Linked DNA regions of Prochlorococcus marinus str. MIT 1214. The protein of the gene in region 2 binds, or shares a complex with, the protein of the main gene of each other region. Links are inferred from orthologs where the notes say so. Each region holds a gene or a part of one and is shown on either strand. Other genes may lie near its edges. The genes, in order: nuoH, O5639_RS09335, O5639_RS08715 and O5639_RS08640.

What was found.
Region 1: the proteins of O5639_RS09335 (region 2) and nuoH are in contact, whole or in part, in a cryo-EM structure (PDB 6KHJ), measured with the Thermosynechococcus vestitus proteins. The link is inferred for Prochlorococcus marinus str. MIT 1214 from one-to-one orthologs. Residues at the interface, in WP_126986108.1 of Thermosynechococcus vestitus: Gly6, Tyr7, Glu8, Tyr9, Phe10, Gly12, Phe13, Leu14, Ile16, Cys17, Ser18, Pro21, Ala24, Leu25, Ala27, Ser28, Leu31, Arg32, Pro33, Ser35, Arg40, Leu41, Thr42, Thr43, Tyr44, Glu45, Ile51, Gly53, Ala54, Trp55; in WP_126985484.1 of Thermosynechococcus vestitus: Gln8, Lys26, Trp29, Leu30, Pro33, Met34, Met37, Leu38, Leu83, Ile84, Phe85, Lys86, Glu87, Asp88, Val89, Leu90, Pro91, Ala92, Thr100, Ala104, Val107, Ile108, Phe111, Leu112, Tyr114, Ile115, Ile125, Ser126, Leu128, Phe133.
Region 3: the proteins of O5639_RS09335 (region 2) and O5639_RS08715 are in contact, whole or in part, in a cryo-EM structure (PDB 6ZJN), measured with the Thermus thermophilus proteins. The link is inferred for Prochlorococcus marinus str. MIT 1214 from one-to-one orthologs. Residues at the interface, in WP_096411116.1 of Thermus thermophilus: Glu45, Ser46, Asn48, Pro50, Ala51, Gly52, Glu53; in WP_223903221.1 of Thermus thermophilus: Met26, Thr27, Asn29, Gly31, Pro32, His34.
Region 4: the proteins of O5639_RS09335 (region 2) and O5639_RS08640 are in contact, whole or in part, in a cryo-EM structure (PDB 7NYH), measured with the Escherichia coli proteins. The link is inferred for Prochlorococcus marinus str. MIT 1214 from one-to-one orthologs.

Annotation. Positions count from the first base shown.
Region 1 is NZ_CP114777.1:1,568,800-1,574,166, forward strand. Bases 1-2,779 are described here. They hold nuoH (NADH-quinone oxidoreductase subunit NuoH), read right to left. Parts: upstream 2,060-2,779; coding sequence 941-2,059; downstream 1-940. Other genes in these bases: O5639_RS08640 (NADH-quinone oxidoreductase subunit J), read right to left, coding at 1-180; ndhI (NAD(P)H-quinone oxidoreductase subunit I), read right to left, coding at 180-833; O5639_RS08655 (citrate synthase), read right to left, coding at 2,135-2,779. In the rest of the region: more of O5639_RS08655, read right to left, coding at 2,780-3,262; O5639_RS08660 (DUF3352 domain-containing protein), read right to left, coding at 3,403-4,989; O5639_RS08665 (rhodanese-like domain-containing protein), read left to right, coding at 5,076-5,367. UniProt on the Escherichia coli protein: NDH-1 shuttles electrons from NADH, via FMN and iron-sulfur (Fe-S) centers, to quinones in the respiratory chain. The immediate electron acceptor for the enzyme in this species is believed to be ubiquinone.
Region 2 is NZ_CP114777.1:1,698,870-1,704,408, forward strand. Bases 928-3,878 are described here. They hold O5639_RS09335 (NAD(P)H-quinone oxidoreductase subunit 3), read right to left. Parts: upstream 2,609-3,878; coding sequence 2,246-2,608; downstream 928-2,245. Other genes in these bases: O5639_RS09320 (gluconeogenesis factor YvcK family protein), read left to right, coding at 928-962; O5639_RS09325 (NAD(P)H-quinone oxidoreductase subunit J), read right to left, coding at 964-1,485; nuoB (NADH-quinone oxidoreductase subunit NuoB), read right to left, coding at 1,506-2,255; O5639_RS09340 (rubredoxin), read left to right, coding at 2,693-3,118; O5639_RS09345 (photosynthesis system II assembly factor Ycf48), read left to right, coding at 3,115-3,878. Also shown: more of O5639_RS09320, read left to right, coding at 1-927; more of O5639_RS09345, read left to right, coding at 3,879-4,131; psbE (cytochrome b559 subunit alpha), read left to right, coding at 4,239-4,487; O5639_RS09355 (photosystem II reaction center protein L), read left to right, coding at 4,517-4,636; O5639_RS09360 (photosystem II reaction center protein J), read left to right, coding at 4,648-4,845; mtnP (S-methyl-5'-thioadenosine phosphorylase), read right to left, coding at 4,918-5,539. UniProt on the Escherichia coli protein: NDH-1 shuttles electrons from NADH, via FMN and iron-sulfur (Fe-S) centers, to quinones in the respiratory chain. The immediate electron acceptor for the enzyme in this species is believed to be ubiquinone.
Region 3 is NZ_CP114777.1:1,581,348-1,586,712, reverse strand. Bases 2,589-5,365 are described here. They hold O5639_RS08715 (NAD(P)H-quinone oxidoreductase subunit H), read right to left. Parts: upstream 4,681-5,365; coding sequence 3,496-4,680; downstream 2,589-3,495. Other genes in these bases: rsmH (16S rRNA (cytosine(1402)-N(4))-methyltransferase RsmH), read left to right, coding at 4,722-5,365; O5639_RS08720 (acyl-CoA thioesterase), read right to left, coding at 3,039-3,491; O5639_RS08725 (AMP-binding protein), read left to right, coding at 2,589-3,042. In the rest of the region: menA (2-carboxy-1,4-naphthoquinone phytyltransferase), read left to right, coding at 1-819; menC (o-succinylbenzoate synthase), read left to right, coding at 839-1,810; more of O5639_RS08725, read left to right, coding at 1,807-2,588.
Region 4 is NZ_CP114777.1:1,564,591-1,570,173, forward strand. The notes cover bases 2,589-5,583. They hold O5639_RS08640 (NADH-quinone oxidoreductase subunit J), read right to left. Parts: upstream 4,390-5,583; coding sequence 3,787-4,389; downstream 2,589-3,786. Other genes in these bases: O5639_RS08630 (NAD(+) kinase), read right to left, coding at 2,589-3,413; nuoK (NADH-quinone oxidoreductase subunit NuoK), read right to left, coding at 3,423-3,752; ndhI (NAD(P)H-quinone oxidoreductase subunit I), read right to left, coding at 4,389-5,042; nuoH (NADH-quinone oxidoreductase subunit NuoH), read right to left, coding at 5,150-5,583. Outside these bases: O5639_RS08610 (nucleotidyltransferase family protein), read left to right, coding at 1-526; O5639_RS08615 (methylenetetrahydrofolate reductase), read right to left, coding at 519-1,400; O5639_RS08620 (helix-turn-helix domain-containing protein), read left to right, coding at 1,485-1,757; O5639_RS08625 (CYTH domain-containing protein), read right to left, coding at 2,001-2,501; more of O5639_RS08630, read right to left, coding at 2,505-2,588. UniProt on the Escherichia coli protein: NDH-1 shuttles electrons from NADH, via FMN and iron-sulfur (Fe-S) centers, to quinones in the respiratory chain. The immediate electron acceptor for the enzyme in this species is believed to be ubiquinone.

The DNA.
Region 1 (5,367 bases), 130 kb from region 2 along the record:
TGCAGCGACAAAACTAGCATTTAGTAAAAGATATAAACCTGCTACAGCCATAAAGACTCCGCCTAATAAAAATGCTGAGTAAACAATATTCTTTAATAAAACAACTGCTAAGCTTCCAGAAACTATGACAGCACTAAGAATTAAAAAGCAAATTAATTCTGTTGAATAAGCGATATTCATTAATTAGTAGAATTTAATTTATTTGGAACCATATCGGATGAATTATTATTAACTTCTTCTTTTGATCTCTCTGCTTGTAGCTCTTTTATAATTTGAGTTGGAAGTTTACCTGCTCTTTTTTGGTTCGCAGGCAATTCATGAGGGTCCATTATGCCCTCGGGTAAATAAGCTAATTCTCTTAAAGGTATAACTGATGGATCTGAAGTTACACTCGTTGGTAGTCTTCCAAGAGCAACATTATCGTAGTTAAGACTATGTCTATCGAATGCAGCCAGTTCATATTCTTCTGTCATTGATAAGCAATTTGTAGGGCAATATTCAACGCAATTTCCACAAAAAATACATGCACCAAAGTCAATAGAATAATTTCTCAACTCTTTTTTCTTGGTTTCTTTATTCATTACCCAATCAACAACTGGTAGATTAATTGGGCAGACCCTTACGCAAACTTCGCAAGCGATACACTTATCAAATTCATAATGAATCCTTCCTCTGTAACGCTCAGAGGGAATTAGTTTTTCGTAAGGATATTGAACAGTTATAGGCCTTCGGCGCATGTGGTCGAAAGTGACGCCTAGCCCATCAATTAAATATTTCGCTGCACTAACAGCTTCTTTAGTGTAGTCGGCAACTTTTTCAAGGAAACCAAGCATATTAAATTTACTGCCGGCGGCCTCTATTTACATTAGTCATTATACAGTTTTTTTCAAGTAATTGTAGGTACTTTTACTTAAAAACTAGCAATTGTGTTGCTTTTCTTTTATCCGCCAAATGTCATTGGAAATGCCAATTTAAGAGAAGCAGTGACAAGTAAATTTACCAACGAAATAGGTAAAAGAAACTTCCATCCTAAATCAAGTAGTTGATCAATGCGAACTCTTGGAGTGGTCCATCTCAATAAGATTGCTAAAAAAACCAGTAAATAAGCCTTGAGGATTGTCATGACAATTCCAAGAGACGCAGCAATAATTTGAACTAATGGATTATCAATTGAAAGTCCTATCAAAGATGAAAACCAATCAATTGAGATTGGAAAACCCCATCCCCCTAAATACAGAACGGAAACAAGTAAAGCAGATAAAACAAGATTTATGTATCCAGCTAAGTAAAATAGAGCAAATTTCATACCTGCATACTCAGTTTGATAACCAGCGACAAGTTCTTCTTCTGCCTCCGGTAAATCAAAAGGTAGTCTCTCGCATTCAGCTAATGCACAGATCCAAAAAATAATAAAACCTACAGGTTGTCGCCATATATTCCAGCTAAGAAAACCAGCAGTATTTTGTTGATCAACTATATCAATAGTACTTAATGAATTGCTCATCATAACTATTGCCAAAACCGCTAGCGCTAGTGGAATTTCATAACTAATTGATTGAGCGGCAGCTCTAAGTCCTCCTAGCAAAGAATATTTATTGTTAGAAGAGTAGCCACTCATCAGAAGACCAATAGGTTGAATACTACTTAGGGCAATCCACAAAAAGATTCCTATGCCTACATTGCTAATTAAAAGATTTTGACCAAAAGGAACAATTAACCAAGATAAAATTACCGGAACTAAAACTAGTATTGGACCAACTGTAAAAAGAACACTGTCTGCCCTTGCCGGGATAATGTCTTCTTTTACTAAAAGTTTCAAACCGTCTGCCATTGGCTGAAGAATACCAAGTGCACCTGCGTATTCAGGACCAATTCTCTGTTGAGCTGCTGCAGAAATTTTTCTTTCAAGCCAAACTGTTACTAATACACCAACGACAGCTGACACCAATACCAAAAGCATTGGAAGTGGTATCCATAAAAGATGTGCTAATTCATGAGATAAACCAAGTTTCTGAATACCTTGGGTAAAACTCATTTCAAGGTCTATACCTGAATTCACTTCTGAGATTTAATCTATTAACAAGATTAGTGTAATTTTGAATTAATTTTATAGTCGAAAAAAATAAATTCCAAATTATCTGCTCTCAAGAGGCTGCCAATTTCTGATTTTTGCTCCTTCATAAATTTGTGATGGTCTGAAAATTCTATTTGCTCCAAGTTGTTCTCTCCAGTGAGCCAACCAACCAGCAACTCTGGAAATCGCAAAAACGGGTGTAAACAAGTCTCGAGGAATACCAAGCTTTCGATAAACAAGTCCAGAATAAAAGTCAACATTTGGGAATATACCTTTTGGCCCTAATTTAGAAATAGCCTCTTCTTCAAGTGCTTTAGCTACTTCATACATTTCATCTTTACCAAATTCTGAGAAAAGTTCTTCTGCGAAGGCTTGTAATATTGTTGCTCTAGGGTCTTTGACGCGATACTCCCTGTGCCCAAAGCCCATGATTTTTCTTTTTTTTGCAATTGCATCATTGAGGAATGAAGAGGCTTTATCAGGTCTTCCAATTTCTTCTAGCATTGCTATAACATCTTCATTGGCCCCTCCATGAAGAGGACCTGCCAATGTCCCAACGGCAGAAGCTACGACAGCATAAGGATCAGTTAGTGTGCTAGCAGTTACTCTTGCGCTAAACGTACTTGCATTGAGACTGTGTTCGGCGTGGAGAATTAAGCATCTGTCAAACACTCTTGCTGCAAGAGGATTTGGCTCCCTCTCAGTTAGCATATAAAGGAAATTGGAAGAATAAGGTAAATCATCCTGAGGTTGAATTGGATCATCTCCTTTTCTTATTTGCTCGAAAGCGGCAACCATAGTTGGAATTTTTGCAATTAACCTAACTACTGCGTCGTAGATATATTTTGGATTATCAATTGCTCTACGTGAATAGAAGAGGCCTAGAGATGCAGCACTTGCTTGCAGAGCATCCATAGGATGTCCTGATTCTGGAAAACACTTGAGCATATCTCTAATTCGAAAGCTCACTCTTCTATGCATTTGAACATCTTTTTCAAATTTCTGAAGCTCATTTTCAGTGGGAAGTTCTCCCCATATCAAGAGAAATGCAGTTTCTAAAAAACTACTTTTTTGGGCTAGCTCAGATATTGGATAACCTCTGTAGTTCAGCCTTCCCTCTGTCCCATTGATCTCGCATATCCCTGAATTGGTTACTGGAACCCCTTCCAGGCCTGGCTTTAGAACCACATTAGTTGTCTTTTGTTCGTTATCTATGGCTTTAGCTCCTGCAAAATAATTTTCTGTTCAATTCGAAAAAATAATTTTCAACTTGAACTTTATTGTATAGAATTAAACTATATGTAGAATATAGCACTTAAAACTTATTATTAACTTGTTTTCAAGTTGATTTCAACTTTAATGAAGTCTGAATAATTAATTGTAGGGACTGCAATTGAGATATCAATATTTTTAGGGGACGTTAGCTGATTTCCTAGCATAGTTTTGAATAAGATATATGGATAAAAATTGTTTAAAACTGTATTAGTTTTTTCTTCTCCTAAATGTATTCTCAGGACATCATTAAAATCATTAGCTTCATCTATCTTCTGTTCATTAGCTGAATAATATTGTAAGTAATTAATATTTTCAAAATTTGAAATAGAAGATAAGTTTTGACTCCAAATGTAAGTCTCTTCATCTTCTTCAACAATTGCCTCAATGTTTTCTTTTAGCGCATATCTTTCATTTTCATCTGTACTGATTTTTGACCAGATCTCTAGCTTCCTGTTTTTGAAATCTAGATTTGAACTGGAAAATTTATCTTTTTTAAGAACATCACTTATCTCTGTTTTGCTCGTATCAGATTTCCTAGTTAAAACCAACCAGTCTTTATCATTTATCCAAATTAAATTTCCTTTAGAGTTTTCAAGAATTATTTTAAAAAGGTTAGAATAATCAAATGTTGTTGATTCCTTGATAAGAGATGCTATAAGATTTTGATATGGATGGCCAGCATCTTTGCTGAAATACTGCTTGGGATTATCAATTAATATTAAATCTTCAGACAATTCAGATTCATTTTTTATGTCAACTAAATTATAGTTAATATCTTTAACAGGCATTTTAGTTTTAACATCATAAGATAGTATTCCTTCAATATTTAGTATATTTTTCTCTAGATTGATAGAAGATATTAAATGATCTATCTGATTGATCTCAAATAAATTTTCTTCTTGACCTATTAGATTTAATATCTTCTTTGGAGACATTTCTAATAATAATATCCCATCTTTCAGATTCTCTTTTAATTGAATATTCTTATACCTTTCTTTTGTATTTAATATATTACTATCTGATTTCTCTATTGAAGATTGTATAATTTCTGGGTTGGATGCTATTAAAAGATTATCTTTGTCATTTAGAATGAAGACTGAGTTATTGGAATTAACTTTTTTTGAAATTATTTCTGTTTTTGATTCGCTTGATTTATTACTTGGCTCATTACTCTCATCAATAATGTTTGATCCTAAAATAGATTCTAATTCTTTTTCAATATTTATATCTTCTTTTATTGCTAAAATCATAATCCAATTATTTAGAGTTTGGTTATTTGAATTAAATACAGCAAAGCTCCCATAATCTCCTACCCATTTTGAAATATCTTCTGCAAAATCAAGACTAATTAATTTAAAAGAAGAATCTCTAATAAAACTTATTTTTTTATTTATAATATTTTTACTAAATTGAGATTGATAATTTTCGATGTATTTTGGAAGTAAAGATGGATTCAGTTTCCAGTGAAAAACGAGATCAGGATTGTTTGGTATATATTTCGAGGAAACCGGAGCATTGAATGATTTTTCATTGAACTTTGGGATTTGCTTGAGTGGCTTATTCCGCCAGATGAATATCCCGGTGAAAATTGATAAAATTATTATTCCTGATATTAAAAAATAAGATATTCGTGATTTCATTTTTTATTATTTGTGCATTTGTATACTTTTTGAGCTTTGATAATAGAAAGGTTAATCTTTACTTACATTTACTTACAATCTTGAATATGAACCAGAATATTCCTTTAAATATATCTCCAAAAGAGTTAAATAAAATCTTAGAAGATGATTCTTCTGAAAAACCATTCATTGTAGATGTGAGGGAGGATAATGAAATTGCTATTGCTTCATTTTCATTTTCAGTATTACATCTTCCTTTGAGTCAGGCTGCAAATTGGTCAGCAAAAATAGGTGAACTGTTACCGAAGGATCAGCCTATTGTTGTCGTCTGCCATGCGGGTGTGAGAAGTCTGAATTTTGGTGTTTGGCTTTTAGAACAAGGAATAACTAAAAGTGTTT
Region 2 (5,539 bases):
CTATTGGCGGTGGTACAGGTTTATCTTCATTGTTAAAAGGCTTAAAAAGATATAGCAGCCGTATTACAGCAATAGTGACTGTTGCAGATGATGGAGGAAGTAGTGGAGTGCTTAGGAGGGAGCTGGGTGTTCAGCCTCCAGGAGATATAAGAAATTGTTTAGCAGCTTTAGCAACGGAAGAGCCTCTTATAAAAGGTCTTTTTCAGTATCGCTTTCCTTCGGGCAGTGGTCTTGAAGGCCATAGTTTTGGGAATCTTTTCTTATCTGCCTTAACTGCGATAACTGGAAGTTTAGAGACTGCAATTACTGCTTCAAGTCGTGTTCTTTCTGTTCAGGGTCAAGTTGTACCAGCTACTAATGTAGACGTTCGATTGTGGGCAGAACTTGAAAATGGTGACCGAATTGATGGTGAATCCGCTATTGGAAAAGCTCGCTTACCAATAATCAGAATTGGTTGTTATCCTTCAGCGCCCCCAGCTTTGCCAAGAGCTCTGGAAGCCATCAGAAATGCTGAAATTATTTTGATAGGTCCAGGAAGTCTTTATACTTCAATCCTTCCAAATCTTCTTGTCCCTGAAATAGTCGAAGCGATTGAGAGGAGCAAAGTCCCAAAATTGTATATATGTAATTTGATGACTCAACCAGGAGAAACTGATGGACTTGATGTTACTGGTCATGTGAGGGCTATAGAAGCTCAATTGGCATCAAGAGGAATTACAAAGAAAATATTTAATTCAATCCTTGCTCAAGATGAGTTAGAACCATCCCCATTGGTTGATTACTACAAATCAAAAGGTGCTGAACCAGTCAAATGCAATAAAATAGATCTTCTGTCGAAGGGTTATAAGGTGTATCTAGCTTCTCTTCAGGGTTCAAAGGCTACTCCAACTTTGAGACATGATCCTAGGAGTCTCGCTTTAGCAATAATGAGGTTTTATAGAAGATATAAAAAAAGTAAATAAATCAGTATGCATCTTGCATTTCATAAAAATCTGGCTGAATATAGTCTTTTCTAAGTGGCCATCCTTTCCAATCTTCAGGCATCAAAAGCCTTTTTGGATGCGGATGACCTTTAAATTTAACACCATACATATCAAATGTTTCTCGTTCTTGCCAATCGGCACCTCTGTAAAGGCCATACAAGCTAGGAATAGTTAAGTCCCCATCTCTAGATAGGAATACTTTTAGTCTTACTTCGCGGGGTGCAATATCTTTTTTTATTTCACTAATTTCTATTAGATTATAAAAACAAACAATATTTAAACCAGGGCCCTCATCATATCCACCTTGGCATTGAAGATAATTAAATCCATCATTTTTTAAAGCTTCAACTATTGGCAATAGATTGCTTGGCATGATTTTTATAACTTCAACACCTAGGTGGTCTTCTGGAAGAGGAAGGTTCTCAAATCCTTTGTTTGAAAGCCAATCACTTATTGGAGCTGAGGTTTTTTCTTCAACCACTATTTCTGATTCATTTTTCATAGTTTTTTAATAAGAGATTTTCAATCGCTTGAAAGTTCCTCAGATATTTTTTGGATTTCTTTTAACGATTGATCAAACTCTTCTGATAAGGAGGGATTTAAAGCAATTAATTGTGTTTTCGCTTTTAGGTATTTTCCATTTACTTTTGACTCAGATCTGTTCATTTTATGAGGGATAGTTAAATACCTATGAGTTTGAGTAATCTTTGATCTCTCTGAAATTGATTCGTTGGCAACTTTTTTTCTTAATTTAATTACAGCATCAAAGATTGCTTCTGGTCTTGGAGGACATCCAGGAAGGTAGAGGTCAACAGGAATTAATTTGTCCACACCTCTAACTGCAGTAGTTGAATCTGCGCTGAACATGCCACCAGTAATAGTGCAAGCTCCCATTGCAATTACATATTTTGGATCTGGCATTTGTTCATAAAGCCTTACAAGAGCAGGTGCCATTTTCATTGTGACAGTGCCAGCCACTATAAGTAGATCTGCTTGTCTAGGAGAACTTCTTGGGACTAATCCAAATCTGTCAAAATCAAATCGAGATCCAATTAGAGCTGCAAATTCAATAAAACAACAAGCAGTCCCATAAAGAAGAGGCCATAGACTGCTTAATCTTGCCCAATTGTGAAGATCTTCAAGGCTAGTTAGGATTATATTTTCGCTTAGATCATTAGTGACTGTGGGAGCCCCTACGGGGGCGCAGGAAGCTTCTCTCAGGTTTCTTACTGCTTCAGAAGAAGGAGTTTTTTTCAAGGGATTTAACTCCATTCAAGGGCACCTTTTCTCCATGCATATGCTAAAGCCACAACAAGTATTGTGATAAAAACAAGTGCTTCTATAAATGCTAGTAACCCAAGTTTGTGAAATGCAACTGCCCATGGGTAAAGGAACACCGTCTCTACATCAAATATAACGAAAACAAGTGCAAACATGTAGTAACGAATATTAAATTGGATCCATGCCCCTCCTATGGGCTCCATGCCTGATTCATATGTAAGTTGCCTCTCTCCTGCTTTGCTTTTAGGAGCTATTAGCTTATTGGTTGTGAGAGCAAGAATGGGAACTGCTCCAGAAATAAGAAGAAATCCTAAAAAATACTCATAACCCTGAAGGGAAAACATGAATGAATTACTGATTTCAATATCATTCTGACAGTCATTTCCTAGATTAGTGCCATAGAGTTGTTATATGTGAAAGTGAAAACTGTGAGTGAAGACACCAAAACTAATTCAAACTCTTTTGAGGATTTGAATTCTGATGAAAAACAAAATCAAGTTGTTTCATTTGAACCAAAAAATTCAATTGATGACTTTGATCCAAAATTTAATCGATTTGAGTGCATGAGCTGTGGTTTTATTTATGACCCTGTTGAAGGTATAAAAAAGCTAAAAATTGAACCAGGAACGTCATTCTTAGACATAGATAGAGAGAATTTTAGATGTCCAGTCTGTCGGGTAGGATTTAGTGGATACAAGGATATTGGACCCAAGTCAAAGCCTAGTGGATTTGAAGAAAACCTTACTTATGGCTTTGGATTTAATAAACTTCCTTCAGGCCAGAAAAACGTTCTTATTTTTGGAAGTCTGGCTTTAGCAGCTGCCTGTTTTCTCTCTCTTTATTCTTTGAAATGAAACGCCTGTTTTCAAACTTCATTAATTTGACTCTTGTCTTGATAGTTGGAGTTGCTCTTAGTGGATGTACTGTTAGCAATGCTTCAATAGGATCATCAAGTCCCTGGTCCTTAGTTGATCTAGACACTGAAGCAAATCCATTAGATGTTGACTTTGTAGATGACAAAAATGGATTCTTGGTTGGCACAAATAGGTTGATCCTAGAAACAAATGATGGAGGGATTACCTGGAAAGAAAGAAATTTGGACATTCCAAGCGAAGGGAACTTTCGTTTAATTAGTATTGATTTCAAAGGGCAAGAAGGGTGGATAGCAGGCCAACCAGGATTGATTCTTCATTCATCTGATGGAGGAAAAAATTGGACTCGTCTAGACCTTGGAAATAATTTGCCAGGTGATCCATACTTGATAACAACAATTGATACTGATACTGCTGAATTAGCCACTACCGCTGGAGCAATTTATAAAACTACTGATGCAGGAACTAACTGGGAAGCAATAGTTTTGGATACATCTGGTTCTGGAGGTATAAGAGAATTAAGACGAACAAATAAAGGTGGTTATATAAGTGTTAGTAGCCTTGGTAACTTTTTCTCAGTTCTAAGCCCAGGAGAGGAGTCATGGAGCCCTCATCAAAGAGCAAGTAGCAAGAGAGTTCAAAGTGTTGGTGAGCAGCCAAATGGGGATTTATGGATGCTTTCTAGAGGGGCTGAAATCAGATTTAATGCAGATCCTGCTGATATCGACTCTTGGTCTAAGCCCATCATCCCAATCGTAAACGGTTATAACTATCAAGATCTTGTTTGGGATCCATCTAAGTCCATTTGGGCCGCTGGAGGAAACGGAACTTTATTGGTGAGTAATGATGATGGAAAAACTTGGAAAAAAGACCCTGTGGGTGAATCTGTTCCAACAAATTTCATCAGAATTTTATTTGTGGACGATTCTAATATTGACAGCCCTAAGGGATTTGTATTTGGAGAAAGGGGGAATTTATTGCGATGGCAGGGGTGAAATCATAAATTTTTGATGATTTCCATGACTCTGTGTAACCACCTTGCAACAGATATCCTTTCTTTTGGTTTCGCTTGATAAGATCACTGAGCTGATTAAGTGAGGCTATGGCTGCCGGCTCTACCGGGGAACGCCCGTTTTTTGAGATCATTACTAGTGTCCGCTATTGGATTATCCATGCAGTGGCACTTCCTGCGATCTTCGTGGCAGGATTTTTATTTGTGTCTTCTGGGCTTGCCTACGACGCTTTTGGAACTCCTAGACCAGATACGTATTTTCAGGCTGGAGAAAGCAAAGCTCCTGTTGTTGTTCAGCGCTTTGATTCCAAGGCTGAACTGGACACGCGTCTGAAATAACCAAATTTCATCTGATTGCTTTATTATCCATGCAAGTCAATCCAAATCCAAATAAAGTTCCGGTTGAATTAAACCGAACAAGTCTTTATCTTGGACTCTTACTTGTTTTTGTAATGGGAATTCTTTTTTCCAGTTACTTCTTTAACTAAATCTCTTTATCATGAGCAAATTAAAAGGACCTGATGGACGAGCAGGAGATCGTCTTTCAAATGGTATGCCTGCAGTCTCCTGGGAAAGACGGTGGACAGAGGGAGCACTGCCTTTATGGTTAGTAGCTACTGCAGGTGGCACTGCTGTTATTTTTGTTCTTGGTATTTTCTTTTACGGTTCATACACTGGTATTGGTAACGCTGGTTAGTTTTAACTAGAAAAATACTATTTATTTGAAATAACTTAAAAACCAACAGTCATTTATTGTCTGTTGGTTTTTTTAAAGCCAGTATTTATCTGTAAATAGTTTGATCTTGGCTCTAGTTTTATCTGATACATGCTCTTTTGGAGTAACCAGTGCATTTTTTAATGCATTATGAAAAGAGCTTGAAGGCCTTAATGATGAGATTCTTTTAGCGGCAGCAGAGATTATTGATTTTGCAAAATTTGCATTTTCCTGGAGATTCTCAATGACCATCTCGACAGATACATTGTCGCAATTTTGATTCCAACAATCATAATCAGTAACCATGGATAGGCTTGAGTAAGCGATTTCGGCTTCTTTTGCCAATCTAGCTTCTGTATGGTTTGTCATCCCTATTATTGAGCATCCCCAATCTCTATATAAATTTGATTCTGCTCTTGTTGAAAATGCGGGCCCTTCCATAGCAAGATATGTCCCTCCAACATGCATTTGTTTTGCTTTAGTTAGAATTTTTTCTATTTCTTGCGAAAGTATTTGAGAAAGAGTTTCACAAAAAGGATTTGCCATGCTTATGTGAGCTACAACTCCATCATTAAAAAAAGTCAATGGTCTTTGATGAGTTCGATCTATAAATTGATCAGGAATAACAATGTCGCAAGGTTTGATATCTTCTTTTAACGATCCCACAGCTGATGCC
Region 3 (5,365 bases), 120 kb from region 2 along the record:
CTAGGGAATAGCGGCAATATTCGTCTGGGGCAATTCATCTGTTTTCTAATTGCCTCTATCTTGATTTTGCTTTGGGAGAATCTTACCAATGATCTTTTTGACGATGAAACTGGAGTTGACAAATACAAATTCCACTCTGTAGTAGCTTTAACAGGTAATAAAACCACTGTAAGTCGAGTTGCATATTTTTCTCTTTTATTGGGTTTATTTATCATATTTATCCTTGCTCTAAAAAGTAAAATAACAGTACTTTTTTTGGTCTTACTTTGTTGTTTCCTTGGATATTTATATCAAGGGCCACCATTTAGGCTGGGATATAAGGGGTTGGGAGAACCCCTCTGCTGGATTGCCTTTGGCCCGCTTGCTACAGCTGCGGCACTAATTGTTGTTTCTCCAAAATCCAATTTTCATACCATCCCCTGGGGAACAGCACTGATGGTTGGAGCAGGTCCAGCAATGGCGACCACTTTAGTTCTATTCTGTTCGCATTTTCATCAAATCAATCAAGATGCTGCTGTCGGTAAAAAATCACCCTTAGTTATTTTAGGCACTCATCGAGCGGCAGAATTTTTACCGTGGTTCGTTGGTCTAATATTTTTATTAGAATTACTACCTGTACTACTTGGAATATGGCCAATAACGACTCTTTTATGTTTAATTAGCCTTCCTTCAGGCATAGATCTTATTAAATTAATTAAAAGACATCACAACCAACCTGAGCGTATTAAAAACAGTAAGTTTTTAGCTTTACGCTTTCAGACAATTAATGGTTTATGCTTGAGTATAGGTTTTGCTATATCCTCATTTTTTTATAATTAATTTTTGATTTTATTGAATCATGAAATTAATAATTAATATCAAGCCATTTTCATTTCAACTAACAAGAAAGTTAATAACCTCGCAAGGAATTATTCATAACAAGGTAGGTTTATTGTTGCAAATAAAAGACTCAAATGGAAATTACGGATGGGGGGAAGTTTCACCTATTGAGAAAAAGGAATTACAAAAGAGTATCGAAAGTCTTAATTTTATTGGGAAACAAACTACAAAAGATTCAATAGAAAATTATTTATTTGAATTGCCAGGAGCACTTGCTTTCGGATTAGGATCCTGCTTAGCCGATTTAGAAAATCTCACTCAAAGGAAGTTAAATCTTGAAGGTTTTGACGTCGCAAAATCAGCTTATCTTTTACCTACAGATATTGATCCATTAGAGTCAATACGTAAATATATAGATGAATCAAATGAGAAGAAAAGTTCTTGTACAATAAAATGGAAAGTATCTCACCTAGAAAATAACTTTAAGGAAGAAAAAACATTACAAAAAATCTTAGACATTTTACCAAATAATTTTAAACTTAGAATTGATCCAAATGGAGGTTGGAGTCGCCAAAAAGCACAAGAATGGATTAACGAACTCAAAAACGAACCTCGTTTGGAATGGATTGAACAGCCACTCCCATCAAAAGATATTGAAGGTTTATTTTCATTGGCCACTCAAATTCCAATCGCACTAGATGAATCTTTGGTTGAATTTCCATATTTACGAAAAACATGGAAAAGTTGGAAAATACGTCGCCCTGCATTAGATGGTGATCCGAGATTACTGTTAAAAGAAATAGAACAAGAAGATAGTCAAACAGTCATAAGCACAGCTTTTGAAACTGGTATTGGGAGAAGGTGGGTTAATCACCTCGCTGCCAGACAAGTCAAAGGGGGAAATCCTTGTGCACCTGGACTTGCACCTGGATGGTGCCCAAAAGGCCCACTCTTCAACAACAATCCGAAATTAGTCTGGGAAGCCGTATGACCAAAATTGCAGTTGTAGAATGTATTCCTGAAAAAAACCTGGACTGTTCAAAAGAAATTTTAAAGAATTTTGAAAAGCATAACTGGGTATATCTAGCGCCTCCAAAAGATCAAACGAAAATCCCCACATCGTCAACCTTACCTGAAGGAGAAGGAATAATCATTTCAAGCGGGGGCAGCCTTGGAGGGCCAAATCTTTGTTTACAATCACTTAAAAATCTCACGAATTCGGCTTTATCAACCGGAAAGTGGTTAAAGAATCATGGCCTTAAGCCAAATGAATGCATCATTCTCAATTCACTACCTTTACATCATATAAGTGGTTTCATGCCATGGTGGAGACATCAGACTTGGGAATCTGGGTATTACTGGATTTCAAATTCTATAATGCATAAACCTTTTCAACTTAAGCAATTTAGTGAAGCATTAACTAATAAACATAGACGTCCATTAATTACATCCCTAGTTCCAACTCAATTATTATCTTTGATAGATAATACTGATGGTTTAAAATGGCTTCAATCCCTTGCTGTGATATGGGTTGGAGGAGCTTCCATCCCTATAGACCTTGCTGAAAAAGCACGCAGAAAGTCTATTAATTTAGCTCCTTGTTATGGGGCCACCGAAACAGTAGCAATGGTGACTTGTCTTAGTCCTAAAGACTTTTTAAATGGAAGTAATAGTGTTGGGTTCCCTCTCGAAGATGTTGAGATAGAGATCAACAAAAGAAATTCACTTAAGATTAAAACCAGTAGGATTGCAACTTCAAAATGGAAGAATAATAAATTCGAATCAATTAAAGACTCAAATGGATGGTGGGAAGCAGGCGATCTAGCACAATACATCACTCTCGACAATAGAAAAGCAATACAAATCCTAGGTAGAAGAGATTCAGCTATAAATTCGGGCGGTGAAACGATTTTTCCAGAAGATATCGAAATGGAATTAATGAAAATAATCTCAAAAAATCAAATCCCAATTCAAGATATTTTTGTACTAGGAGTTAGTGACAAGAAATGGGGACAACGTTTAGTTGCCTTAACAAAATTCAAAGAGAAAGAACTCAATAGATATCCAATCATTTCACTTCTGAATGATCTCATTGAAGACTGGCAACCATCCAAAAAACCACTGAACTGGTACGATTGTCCAAAACTTTCAAGAAATATCAATAAAAAATGGGAAATAAAAAAATGGCAAGATTGGATAGCCTTTAATAGACCTATTAACTAAAAATTCGAACTAGATTCATGAAGCCACAAATTTATTTGTTTAGATAATGCACATTTTTTTCTAGTAATTGGATTTATCGATACATGTTTTATATTTATCGTACCGATTTGCTCTTCATTCTTTTTAAATTCAAATCGAAGTACAAATGAAGAATCATTTATCTTCTCTGTTTCAAGTTCAATATTTATAGTATCTCCAACATAAAGTGGTTGAAAATAATTTGCTTCACAATGAACAACTGGTAAAGCTACATCTAGTTGGCTTGTATTGATTTCGTTTGTAGGAAAAATATCTTTCAAAGCTATTCCATATTTTTCTAAACTTTCTTCCCAAGTTTCATGACACCATCTAAATAATTCAAGAAAGTGAACCACACCTGCAGCATCTGTTTCACCAAAACGAACTGTTCGTTTCAAACATAACCATTCTCTAGGATTACGCTTGTCCAAAAACCTATCTATCAACAGAACCCATAATCACATCAATCGAACCTAAGATTGCCATTATATCAGCGACCTTGGCTCCCTTAAGTATGTGAGGAAGTATCTGCAAATTATTTGAGTCAGCTGCTCTAATTTTAAACCGCCAAGGGGTTACATCATTATTACCTTGAATAAATACTCCTATCTCTCCTTTTCCAGACTCAAGGCGTGTATATAATTCACCATTAGGAATCTTAAAAGTCGGTGCAACTTTCTTGGCTACATATTGATAATCAAAGCCCGATAAATCACCTTTTTTCCCCTCAACTGTTCTTTGTGCCTCAAGATTCTCTGTTGGCCCCCCAGGAATCATCTCACAAGCTTGTCGTAATATTTTTAATGACTGTCTCATTTCTTCAATACGAACTCTATATCTTGCATAACAATCACCCTCTTTCTCCCATGCAATATCCCATTCAAAATCGTCATAGCATTCATAATGATCTACCTTTCTCAAATCCCACGGGACACCTGCCGCCCTAAGCATTGGGCCAGAAAGACTCCAGTTAATCGCTTGCTCTTTTCCTATAACTCCTAAACCTTCTATACGTCTACGAAAAATAGGATTATTAGTAATCAATTTTTCATACTCATCAATTTTTGGACCAAACCAGTCACAAAAATCTTTGCATTTTTCTAACCAACCCCAAGGCAAATCACATGCAACGCCGCCAATACGGAAATAATTATTATTAATCAATCTCTGACCAGTTGCAGCCTCCCATAAATCGTAAATCATCTCTCTTTCTCTAAAAATATAAAAGAAAGGAGTTTGAGCTCCGACATCAGCCAAAAATGGACCTAACCATAGCAAATGGTTAGCGATCCTATTTAACTCAAGCATTATCGCTCTGATATAACTTGCTCTCTTGGGTACCTTTATATTTGCTAAACGCTCAGGGGCATTAACAACAATGGCTTCATAAAACATACCAGCCGCATAATCCATGCGACTCACGTAAGGAACAAACATAACGTTTGTTCTATTCTCAGCAATTTTCTCCATCCCTCGATGCAAGTAACCAATAACTGGTTCACAATCAACAACATCCTCTCCATCAAGGGTTACTACTAATCGCAATACCCCATGCATTGATGGATGATGTGGCCCAAAGTTGACCACCATTGGCTCAGTACGCGTTTCAAGCTGCGTCATTGGGCCCAACCAAAGCAATGTCTAGATACTAGTAAAAACTTATGAAAGAAGGGCCAATTAGTTCAAGTTCTAACTTTAATCATATCCCTGTAATGGGGAAAGAAATAATTCGCTCATTAAAGGAATTACCAAGTGAATTAACAAAAAAAGGATTAATTATTGATGCAACCATTGGAGGCGGGGGACATTCCGCTCAAATACTCGAAAATTTCCCTGGAATCAAAATTATTGGGCTGGATCAAGACCCAATGGCTATAAAAGCAGCATCAAAAAAATTAATTAAATTCGGAACAAGAATAGAAATAATCTCTACAAACTTCGCAGACTTTTCACATCACGAACAAGCCATTTGTGTCCTAGCGGATCTTGGAGTTAGTAGTCATCAACTTGATGAGCCTTCACGAGGTTTTAGCTTTCGTTTAAATGGTCCAATAGATATGCGTATGAATCCCAAAGAGGGTTCAAGTGCAGCCGAACTTATTGAAACTCTCTCTGAGCAAAATCTAGCTGATTTAATATATGAATTAGGCGAAGAAAAACGATCTAGGCGTATTGCAAGAAAAATAAAAAATGATCTAGCTGAAAATGGACCATACTCTGGAACTCAAGACCTTTCTTATGCAATTGCAGGATGCTTCCCCCCCAAGCAAAGACATGGTCGAATTCATCCCTCAACAAGAACTTT
Region 4 (5,583 bases), 130 kb from region 2 along the record:
GCCTTTCTATGCTTTACCAATGGATTTTGAGTGGGTTGATATTGGTAAAGTCCCAGATTATTGGAGGGCAATAAGAAATGTTCTTAAAGGTGACGTTAGACAGGTTGAAATACCTGGAAAGCAGGTGAGGCCTGGGATCTATACTGGTTTAAATGTTGCAGCTAATTGGGATAAAATAAATGTGAAAGGACCTATATATGTTGGTGGAATGACAAGGATTGAAGATGGTGTAACTATTGTTGGTCCTTCTATGATTGGTCCGAGTTGTTGTATTTGTGAAGGTGCAACAATTGATAATTCAATAATCTTTGATTATTCACTAATTGGGCCAGGAGTACAACTGGTAGAGAAGTTAGTTTTTGGTAGATATTGTGTTGGCAAAGAAGGTGATCATTTTGATTTACAGGAAGCAGCTTTAGATTGGTTAATAACTGATGCTAGAAGACAGGACTTAGGCGAACCCTCACCTCAGCAAAAAGCAATGGCTGAATTATTAGGTACTGATCTGATTGGTTCTTCTAATTAATATTTGCTCTATCTAGAATTAGAGGTATTTCTTGTTCTGCTTTAACTGCCATAATGTGAACACCTTGAGCTATGGATAGAAATCTTTTTACTTGCTCAGCAGCAATTGAGATACCTTCATCAATAGGGTTTGATGAACTTTCAAGTCTTGAAATAATTGATTTGGGTATGCATGCTCCTGGTACTACACGATTTATGAATTGAGCATTTTTGGCAGATTTAAGCAGAAAAACCCCAGCTAAAACAGGCATTTTCATAGGATCTGTTATTTCATTGCAAAATCGTTCAAGTACTTTAGGGTCCATGACCATTTGTGTTTGAAGGAAATTTGCACCCGCTTTTTTTTTGAGTTCAATTCTTCTTCTTAAACCATCAAATCCCTTGCAATTTGGATCAGCTGCAGCTCCAGCAAACAATTGAGTTGGACCATCTGGTAAGAAATCAGATACTGGATCAATTCCTTTGTTAAGTGATGTGACTTGACTAATAAGTTCTATTGAGTTGAAGTCTTGAACTGATTTGGCTTGAGATTGGTCTCCGACTCGTACAGGATCACCAGTTAAACAGAGGATATTTTTGATTCCCAAAGCATGCGCTCCAAGTAGTTCAGCTTGTAATGCGATTCGATTCCTATCCCTACATGATAATTGCAAAACTGGTTCAAGATTTGCCTCTAAAAGCAGCTTGCATAAGGCTAGGCTGCTCATTCGCATGATTGCTCTGCTGCCATCTGTAACATTAAAACCATGCACAAGGCCTTTTAATTTCTCGGCTTTTGAGAGCGCTAAAGCTGTATCACCACCCCTAGGAGGCATGATTTCAGCAGTAATAGCTGATAAGCCAGATTCGAGACGATTTTGAAGTTTCGATTTCACATGTATTTTTTACTAGATAATTACTATCGGTGATGAAAGGCCCTAATCTAAGTAGTATTAATTAATGAGTTGTGAGTGAGGTGAATGTTTACAGGAGAGATCGCTAATTCGTCCCACATGGGACTCTCAGCTAGGGAAATGGAGATTATTGGATTAGTTGCTGATGGCCTCACTAATCAAGAGATTGCTGAAAAACTGACAATCAGCAAAAGGACTGTAGACAATCATGTTAGCAATATGTTTACAAAAACAGGTTCAAAAAACAGGGTGGCTTTATTGAACTGGGCAATGGATCATGGGAAAATTTGCAGGGATGGGTTCAATTGTTGTTCATTGCCAGATGAAACACCTTCGTAGAAGATCTAATTATTTTTGTCCTCATTTATGACTGATAAGTTCATTAGAGAAAATTCAATTGAAGATAGCTCAAATAACTTTGCATATGCAATACAAGCCTCCTTATCACTACAAGTGAAGCGAAGGACACCTTCCGTATCATAAAGACCATACAAGTTATACCTCTTGCAAAGGATGCATTGCTCGCTGGAAGTCAGTAGTTATGATTGTAAAGACAATCTAAAGGACGATTGGCCTTTTTGCTTAGGACCCTTTGATTTTGATCCGATCTTTTACAGATAATTGAGAAATAGGTGTCTTTGCAAGAGAAGCATTGCTTAATAATTTGATCCCTGTTATCTCTTGCCCACACCATGAGGGAACTTGAATTTCTTCGGATTCAGAATTCAATTCAATTTCAGCAATTTTCAAGGAAAAATTGGACTCATCAAAAAGATCAACTACCCAATTTTTCTTATTTATTTTTAACTGATAACGAGTTTTAGTAATTTTATATTTTGATAATTTTATTAATTCGATGGCATCTTTTAATGGAATTGAATATTCAAACTCGTGGTTTATTAACCCATTTAATGAAGATTTTAATGTGATGTATGCTTTTTTATTGTCTATTATTCTTACTCGAGTAGCCCATTCATCTACATTTGAATTTAAGTAGGCTTGACTAAAAGCTTCACTGAGTATGACCTGAGATTTCCAATCTTCATTTTCAACCAAGAATCTTCTTTCGATTTCTATCCCCATAATTTAGTTTTTATTCCTCTCATTAAGGCTGCTAGCCCAATGAAGTTTTTGAGTGATTGTCTTATAATAAGAAAGATTTTCATCTAAAATTATTATTGAGGTTGAATGATTAGATTTCTTTATTAAGCATGTATCATTAGCTTCGATTAGACATCCACTCGAACCATCTAACCATAACTTTATTTTTTGCTTCTTTTCTTTTATAGGTTTTATTAGTAATTGAGATTCAGGAGGAACTACAATCGGTCTACTTGCTAGGCTCATTGGACATATAGCACTTACGATTATCGCATCCAAAGAAGGGTGGATTATTGGCCCTCCTGCAGCCATGGAGTAAGCGGTAGAACCTGTTGGTGTCGAGAAGATAAGGCCATCTCCTTTGAATTGGTCAATTGCCTCACCATCAATTTCAAGTGCAAGGCTGCAAGTTGGTGCAATTTCGTCTGAGCAAGATCGTAAATATAAATCATTTAGAGCAAAAAATGATTTTTTAATTGTGCTTTCATTATTGATTTTTTCTTTAAATACAGTTGCTTCAAGCATCATTCTTTTTTGTATATTAAAACTATTATTTGAAACTCTTTCCCAAAAATTAGCTTGCTTTAAGATATGACGATCGTGTGTCAAAAAGCCTAGATTTCCTCCCACATTGAAACTTAAAATAGGTATGTTTTTGGGGGATAAAAATCTGGCAGCTCTTAAAACTGTTCCATCACCTCCTAAAACAAGAGCGATTTCCGGCAAGATATCAGATAATGAAAATAGTTGATTAACATTATTGGTTTCATTGCTTATTTCTGAAAATAAGACTTTTTTCCCATAACCTTCAATTATTTTCTTACAATTTAGGGTTTCTTGATATGCAGTATCGCTATCTGATCTATATAAGATCCAGATCAGATTTGTTGTCATTGATAATACCTACCATTTGAGTAGATTGAAACTTTCCATATCAATAGTAACTCTATTTCTATACAAAGAAAGTAGTATTGCTAGCCCAACAGCAGCCTCGGCGGCGGCTACTGTGATAACAAAAATTGAAAATACTTGTCCTCTAATTATTGATCCGTCTATATATGATGAAAAACTCATAAGATTTATATTTACTGCGTTTAACATTAATTCAATACTCATTAAAACTCGCACAGCATTTCGACTATTAATTAATCCCCAGACACCTGTACAGAAAAGAAATGCAGCGACTATAAGATAAGCTTGAAGAGGTACTGGACCAATAGAATTTTCTAACATCTTTATAAAGTAAATTTTATATAGATAATTGAATTCATTTTATACTATTTTCGGAAAGCAGAGGAAGTTTCTTATCAATTAAGGACTTTTGATTCTTTGAATCATTTATATCATCTTTTGGAATTGTGACATCTCTTCTTGCTAATACAATTGCTCCAATCATAGCCATTAATAAGAGAATCGAAGCAAGTTCAAAAGGTAACAAATAATCTGTGAATAGATGTTCACCAATTCTCTCAGTTGCCTCTTCACCAATTGAGGTTGGTCCAGGTAAGTTCCATTTAGTGGTAATGCTAACTCGCAATAATAAAATTAATAATCCACCGCAAACTCCACCAGATAACAATTTTCTAGTTTTAAGACCTTCCATTGGTTTTAACTTTTCTTTCTTATTAACCAACATAATTGCAAATAATATCAAAACATTTACAGCTCCTACATATACAAGAATTTGAGCTGCAGCGACAAAACTAGCATTTAGTAAAAGATATAAACCTGCTACAGCCATAAAGACTCCGCCTAATAAAAATGCTGAGTAAACAATATTCTTTAATAAAACAACTGCTAAGCTTCCAGAAACTATGACAGCACTAAGAATTAAAAAGCAAATTAATTCTGTTGAATAAGCGATATTCATTAATTAGTAGAATTTAATTTATTTGGAACCATATCGGATGAATTATTATTAACTTCTTCTTTTGATCTCTCTGCTTGTAGCTCTTTTATAATTTGAGTTGGAAGTTTACCTGCTCTTTTTTGGTTCGCAGGCAATTCATGAGGGTCCATTATGCCCTCGGGTAAATAAGCTAATTCTCTTAAAGGTATAACTGATGGATCTGAAGTTACACTCGTTGGTAGTCTTCCAAGAGCAACATTATCGTAGTTAAGACTATGTCTATCGAATGCAGCCAGTTCATATTCTTCTGTCATTGATAAGCAATTTGTAGGGCAATATTCAACGCAATTTCCACAAAAAATACATGCACCAAAGTCAATAGAATAATTTCTCAACTCTTTTTTCTTGGTTTCTTTATTCATTACCCAATCAACAACTGGTAGATTAATTGGGCAGACCCTTACGCAAACTTCGCAAGCGATACACTTATCAAATTCATAATGAATCCTTCCTCTGTAACGCTCAGAGGGAATTAGTTTTTCGTAAGGATATTGAACAGTTATAGGCCTTCGGCGCATGTGGTCGAAAGTGACGCCTAGCCCATCAATTAAATATTTCGCTGCACTAACAGCTTCTTTAGTGTAGTCGGCAACTTTTTCAAGGAAACCAAGCATATTAAATTTACTGCCGGCGGCCTCTATTTACATTAGTCATTATACAGTTTTTTTCAAGTAATTGTAGGTACTTTTACTTAAAAACTAGCAATTGTGTTGCTTTTCTTTTATCCGCCAAATGTCATTGGAAATGCCAATTTAAGAGAAGCAGTGACAAGTAAATTTACCAACGAAATAGGTAAAAGAAACTTCCATCCTAAATCAAGTAGTTGATCAATGCGAACTCTTGGAGTGGTCCATCTCAATAAGATTGCTAAAAAAACCAGTAAATAAGCCTTGAGGATTGTCATGACAATTCCAAGAGACGCAGCAATAATTTGAACTAATGGATTATCAATTGAAAGTCCTATCAAAGATGAAAACCAATCAATTGAGATTGGAAAACCCCATCCCCCTAAATACAGAACGGAAACAAGTAAAGCAGATAAAACAAGATTTATGTATCCAGCTAAGTAAAATAGAGCAAATTTCATACCTGCATACTCAGTTTGATAACCAGCGACAAGTTCTTCTTCTGCCTCCGGTAAATCAAAAGGTAGTC